2 regions of the Nonomuraea bangladeshensis genome follow, and region 1 is predicted to be linked to the other one. Evidence: riboswitches for the same ligand, from Rfam matches in the RefSeq annotation. Region 1 holds a riboswitch; the other holds the start of a gene.
The links. A riboswitch is a leader RNA that binds a small molecule or an ion and turns the genes downstream of it on or off. The one in region 1 is predicted to bind cyclic di-AMP.

Region 1 (3,185 bases):
GACCACGGACCACGGCGTCGAGCGGGTCGCGGCGCAGGCCGGGTTCACCTCGGCGACGGCGTTCCGCGATCGGTTCAAGCGGGTCGTCGGCGTCACCCCGCAGTCCTACCGCGCCTCCTTCCGCACGCGCGGTCCCGCGGTCTGACCGGCTCATGCGGCTCTCGCGGCCACCTTGTCCAGGAAGGCGTACAGGTTCGTCCGGGTGCGGGCGAGCTTGTCCTCCAGGGTGAGGGACTCGTCGATGACGCCGCCGCCCGCGGCCTCCTTCGTGCCGCGCAGGTAGAGGGAGCAGGCGAGGTCGGCGCACATGTACTGGCCGACGGAGTTGCCCTGGCGGCCCGCCTCGCCGGTGCGGCGGGCGCTCATGAGCGCGACGCCGCCGTTGGTGTGCGTGGTCAGGCAGAGCGAGCACATGCTGCGCGCGGTGAAGCCGCGGGCCGCGCCCGAGGTCACGCGGAGCGCCACCCCGACGAGGGCGCCGTCGCGCTCGGCCACCAGGTACGCGCGTTCCGGCGCGCCCGGATCCCGCCAGCCCAGGAAGTCGAGGTCGTCCCAGGGCTGGTCGGGCAGGTCCTTCGGCACGCCGGCGCGCTTGGCCTCACCCTTCGAGCAGTTGATGAGGGACGCGCGGATCTCGCGCTCGGTGAGAGGTCTCATGAGCGGCGAGGCTAGTTTCCTTAATGCTATTATGCAAATGCTTAAAGGCTTTAAGTGATGGAGGGCGCGTGGCACGAGCGGGACTGACCGCGGAACGCCTGACCCGGGCGGCGGCGGAGCTGGCCGACGAGCTCGGCTTCCACAACCTGACGGTCTCGGCGCTCGCCCGCCGGTTCGGCGTCAAGCCCGCCGCGCTCTACTCCCACGTCAGGGACGCCCAGGAGCTCCGGGTGCGGGTGGCGGTCCTCGCCCTCGCCGAGCTCGCCGAGCGGGCCGCCGCCGCCCTCGCCGGCCGCGCCGGCAAGGACGCGCTGGTGGCCTTCGCCGACGCCTACCGCGGCTACGCCAAGGAGCACCCCGGCCGGTACGCCGCCGGGCAGATCGAGCTCGACGACGAGACCGCCTACGCCAGCGCCGCCCGCCGGCACGCCGAGATGACCCGGGCCATCCTGCGCGGCTACGACCTGCCCGAGCCCGCCCAGACCGACGCCGTGCGCATGCTGCACAGCACCTTCCACGGTTTCGTCAGCCTGGAGACGCAGGGCGGCTTCGCCCGCACCCCGCGCGAGGTGGACGTGTCCTGGGCGCGGACTCTCGACGCCCTCGACGCGGTGCTCAGGAACTGGCCTCCGGAGGAGTGAGCGGGTCAGGCGGCGTAGTTCGGGTAGCCGTAGCCGACGACCTGGGAGGTCGGGCGGACCCGCTCCTCGACCTTGCCGTTGCCGGTGTTGCCCTCGATCGTGGAGATCGTGCCGTCGCCGTTGTCCTTGACGACGAAACCGACGTGGTTGATGGCGCTCAGGCTCTTGCTGCCGCTCCAGGAGAAGAACACCACGGCGCCGGGCTTGGCCTCGGTGCCCCAGCGGTCGTTGGCGGCGAACCACTTGGCGTGGGCGACGGTGTAGGCGTCCCAGCCGACCTGGGTGCGGGCGCCGGTCTGCTCGCCGACCCAGGAGACGAACATCGAGCACCAGGGGGCGTTCAGGTAGGCGTTCCTGTTGCCGCCGTCGCGCTGGACGGTCTCGCCGGCGCGGGCCGAGTCGGCGTACCACTGCTGGAACTTGGTGCCGCCGCCGTCGGCGTTCTCGGACGTGCCGACCTGGGCGCGGGCGAGGTCGAGGACCTGCTGGGCGGTGACGTTGACGCGCGCGTCGCGGTTGCTGACGCCCTGCTGGGCGGCGGCGGCGGCGGCCGCGGGCTGCGCGGGGGCGCTGTCGGCGGCCGCGGTCACGGCGGCGGTGGCGCCCAGGGCGGAGACGGCGAGGGCGCCGCTCAGCGCCAGCTTGGCGGCGTTCAGCTTCGGGGCACGGATGAAACGGCTGATGGCCATGAGGGGTTTGCTCCTTTGCGCTTCCATGCCGCTTACCGGGTTAGCTGACGGGTTCGGGCGTGCGGAAGCTGCCCTACGGCACATGGACGTGCCGATTCACCCCGGTCGAGAACGGGTCCCCGGTTCCGCCAGTGGCGGATTCAGCGGCCGCGGGCATCGGACGCCCGCGGTGGGAGTGGGATCGAACATGGCGTCCGCGAGGCGGACGCGGGCGAGCGCGGCCCGGTGGTCACTCGCTCTGAGGCTGAGGTCGCGGCCACGCTCACTGGACCGTACAACACCCCCCTGACCTGCGTAATTCCCCGGTCACGAAATCCCCATGACGGGCGGCGAAGGTAACGTGCGGGTGTGCTCTCAGCCGCGTCCCAGCCCGAGCGCGGCGGCGGCCTCCTCCAGGGCTTCCAGGTGTCCCTCGACCGGGCCGAGGCCCGCCCCCATCGTGTTGATCGAGAGGTGCGTCGCGCCCGCCTCCCGCCAACGCCCGGCGAGGTCGACCAGCGCCTCGGCGTCGCCCGTCCACCCCGCCCGGCCCTCCATGCCGAGCCCGGACGGGTCGCGGCCGGCCTGCGTGGCGGCCTCCTCGACCATGGCCTTGGCCTGGTCGAGCTCCGGCCCCGGGGACATCTGGGGGAACCAGCCGTCGGCCAGCCGCCCGGCCCGCCGGTAGGCCGGGGGCGACTGCGCGCCGAACCAGACGGGGATCGGCCGCTGCACCGGCAGCGGCGCGAGCCCGGCGGCGCTCACCCGGTGGTGCTCGCCCTCGAAGGTGACCGTCTGCTCGCACCAGAGCCTGCGCATCAGCGCGACCTGCTCCTCGATCCGCTTGCCGCGGGTGCCGAAGTCCGCGCCGAGCGCTTCGTACTCGACGTGGTTCCAGCCCAGCCCCACGCCCATGCGGAAGCGTCCGCCGGTCAGCAGGTCGACCTCGGCGGCCTGCTTGGCGGCCAGCACCGCCTGCCGCTGCGGCAGGATGATGATGCCGGTGACCAGCTCCAGCGACGTCAGCGCGGCCAGGTAGCCGAACATCACCATCGGCTCGTGGAAGGTCGTGTGCACGTCATAGGGGCCGCTCCAGCCCTGGTGCACGGCCGGGTCGGCGCCCACGACGTGGTCGTAGGCGAGCACGTGGCGAAAGCCCAGCTCCTCGACGCGCCGGCCGTAGGCGCGTACGGCGCCCGGGTCCGCGCCGATCTCGGAC
Region 2 (3,185 bases), on a different contig from region 1:
ACCTGCTCCCGCTCGGCCGCGGTGCGAGCGTGGTCGGATAGCTGCACGTCGAAGCTGAGCTTCTGAGCGATGGTCATGACGATGGTCCTTCTCTCTGCGATTTCGCGAAAATCTACCGAATCCTGAGGGTCCGTGGACCCGCTACAGCGCGGCAGTGCTGCCCGAAGGCAGCTAGTACTTCCTATTGTCTCGCCATATGGGATGACAAGCTGCCGTTGGGCGATTCGGCCACTTCGGACAGCAAAAAGCGCCTGGCGATCCGGGTGCGGACCGCCAGGCGCGTGGGGAGGCTAGGCGGCCCTAGCCGGATACTCGCGCGGTGATGTCGTCGCCGATCTGCGAGGTGGTGCGGCCGGTCCAGCCGGTCAGCCGCTCGACGATGTCGTCGGCGACCGCCTGCTCGACCTTGGCCGCCTCGGCGCTCAGGCCGAGGTGGTCGAGGAGCATGGCGACCGACAGGATGGTGGCGGTCGGGTCGGCCTTGCCCTGGCCCGCGATGTCGGGGGCGCTGCCGTGCACCGGCTCGAACATGCTGGGCGCCGTGCGCTCGGGGTTGATGTTGCCGCTCGCGGCCAGGCCGATGCCGCCCGCGATGGCCGCGCCGAGGTCGGTGATGATGTCGCCGAACAGGTTGTCGGTGACGACGACGTCGAAGCGCCCCGGCTGGGTCACGAAGAACATCGACGCCGCGTCGATGTGGCAGTAGTCGGTGCTGACCTCGGGGTATTCCTCGGCCACCCGGTTGACCGTGCGCTGCCACAGGTCGCCGGCGTAGGTGAGGACGTTGGTCTTGTGGACCAGCGTCAGCTTCTTGCGCGGGCGGCTCTGGGCCTTGTCGAAGGCGTAGCGGACGACGCGCTCGACGCCGTGGGCGGTGTTGAGCGACTCCTGGGTGGCGATCTCGTGCGGCGTGCCGCGCCGCATGGCGCCGCCGGTGCCCGCGTAGAGGCCCTCGGTGCCCTCGCGGACCACGATCATGTCGATGTCCTCGGCCGTGGTGTCGGCCAGCGGGGTCTCGACGCCGGGGAAGAGCTTGACCGGGCGCAGGTTGACGTAGTGGTCGAACTCGAAGCGCAGCCGCAGCAGCAGGTCGCGCTCCAGGATGCCCGGCGGCACGCTGGGGTCGCCCACCGCACCGAGCAGGATCGCGTCGTAGCCGCGCAGCTCCTGCAGCACCGAGTCGGGCAGCGTCTCGCCGGTGCGGTGGTATCGCGCCGCGCCCAGGTCGTAGTGCGTGGGCTCGATCTTCGTGCCGACGGCTTCGAGGACCTTGAGCCCTTCGGTGACGACCTCGGTGCCGATGCCATCGCCGGGGATGACGGCCAAGCGGATGTTACGCGACTCCATGCCGGTACCTTACCGGCTCGTCTCGCCTGACGAACACTCGGTCTCATTTTTCGGACTGTTCCAGAAAAGTCCGATTTGTGAAGGTTTGCGATCTTTTGACTGATTCGTTAGCGTCCGTGCCCTGCCTAATCCACGCGGCGGTTCGCGTGGAGCCGGGGACCCACTCTCCCCCAGGGGCGAATCGGCATGCGCCGTAGGGCTGCTTCCAAGCCCGAGCCCGTCAGCTAACCCGGTCGGCCGTATGGAAGGACAGTCCCCTGTCTCGCATCGCCATTCTCGTGGCGGCGGGCGCGACCGGCCTCGCCGTGCTCGCCTCCCCCGCCCAGGCATCCACCCCCGACGAGAACAACCCCGGCCGCGCGCCCAAGGCCGAAACCCTCGACCAGCGCGCACTCACCACCACGCTCACCGGTCCGGAACTCAAGAAGATCCGGGATCGGCAGAGCAGGCCCGCCTGGAAGATCGCACTGAACTTCGCCCTGAAAAAACAGGGCATCCCGTACCTATGGGGCGGGACCGGCAGGGGCGGTTACGACTGCTCGGGCCTCATGCTCCGGGCGTACCAGAAGGCGGGGATCCAGCTGCCCCGCGTCGCCGCCGACCAGTACGCGGCATTCGACAAGAAGGTCTCCTGGAACCACCTCAAGCCCGGCGACCTGGTCTTCTTCAGCAACCTCGGCCACGTCGGGATGATCTCCCGGCCCGGCTACATGGTGCACGCGCCCCGCACCGGCGACGTCATCAAGGAGGAGAAGCTGTCGAGCTGGCGCAGAAGCGTCTTCGTCGGCGGCGTCCGGCCCGACCGCAAGGGCGTGCGGGAGTGGGCGGAGCGGCAGGAGGAGCCGGCACCGCCCATGCCCGTCGCGTCGGTGCTCTGACCGACGTCCCTGATGTGCGAGCCGGGGCCCTACCGGCCGGACTCCTGCGGGGCGCCGCCGTTGTCGCGGCGGTCCAGCGCGGTCTGCAGGGCCTCGGCGGCCTCGTCCTTGTGGTCTTCCGCACGGTTCCAGGCGTACATCTCGTACATGATCGTCAACTCGTTTCGCGAGGAGGCGTTACTGACGGGAGGGACTTACCGGCCGACGCGACGCCGTTCACCGCGGCGAGTCGCCGACCTGCCCTAACAGGCCTCGCCGCGGCAGGTAATGAGTACGAGCACCTGGCGCATGTGCTTCCACGTTAACCGAGGAATCTCGTTGGATGTCCTAGCATCCCGCATGCTGAGACAGCTGAGACGACGAAAAGGCCGCCGCCCGATCCGGGCGGCGGCCTTTCGCGCGAGGCGGGGAGTGTCAGTCCTCCAGGTCCACAGAACGGCCGCTCTCGGCGCCGATCTCGGCCACGATCTGGTCGACGATGTCGGCCGGGATCGCCGAGTCGACGGTCAGCGCGATGAGCGCCTTGCCGCCCTTGACGTCGCGGGCCACCTGCATGGAGGCGATGTTGACGCCGTGCTCGCCGAGCAGGCGGCCGACCACGCCGACGATGCCGGGACGGTCGGCGTAGGTGAAGAACGCGAGGTGCGCCGTCGGCTCGATCTCCATCTCGTAGCCGTTGACCTCGACGATCTTGGTGATCTGGCGGGGACCGGACAGCGTGCCCGACACCGAGACCTGGCGGCCGTCGGCCAGCACGCCACGGACGGTCACCACGTTGCGCCAGTCGGGGCTCTCGGAGCTGGTGATCAGCTCGACGGCGACGCCGCGGTCCTTGGCCAGCAGCGGCGCGTTGACGTAGGTGACCTGCTCCTCGATGACGTCGGCGAAGACGCCCTTGAGCGCGGCCAGCTCGATGACCCGCACGTCCTGGGAGGCGATCTCGCCGCGCACCTCGACGTC

Region 2: it holds a riboswitch for cyclic di-AMP, as region 1 does, so the genes downstream of both, ABD292_RS08230 (C40 family peptidase) here and ABD292_RS37785 (CHAP domain-containing protein) in region 1, are expected to answer to the same signal.

What each region holds. Positions count from the first base shown of each region.
Region 1 covers NZ_BAAAMV010000012.1:109,281-112,465, reverse strand. The annotation lists gene ABD292_RS37800 (GlxA family transcriptional regulator) at 1-145, shown strand, start outside; gene ABD292_RS37795 (FBP domain-containing protein) at 151-657, opposite strand; gene ABD292_RS37790 (TetR/AcrR family transcriptional regulator) at 726-1,298, shown strand; gene ABD292_RS37785 (CHAP domain-containing protein) at 1,304-1,987, opposite strand; cyclic di-AMP (ydaO/yuaA leader) riboswitch at 2,002-2,143, opposite strand; gene ABD292_RS37780 (LLM class F420-dependent oxidoreductase) at 2,342-3,185, opposite strand, start outside.
Region 2 covers NZ_BAAAMV010000003.1:12,051-15,235, reverse strand. The annotation lists gene ABD292_RS08240 (branched-chain amino acid aminotransferase) at 1-77, opposite strand, end outside; gene ABD292_RS08235 (3-isopropylmalate dehydrogenase) at 301-1,347, opposite strand; cyclic di-AMP (ydaO/yuaA leader) riboswitch at 1,460-1,601, shown strand; gene ABD292_RS08230 (C40 family peptidase) at 1,626-2,225, shown strand; gene serA (phosphoglycerate dehydrogenase) at 2,640-3,185, opposite strand, start outside.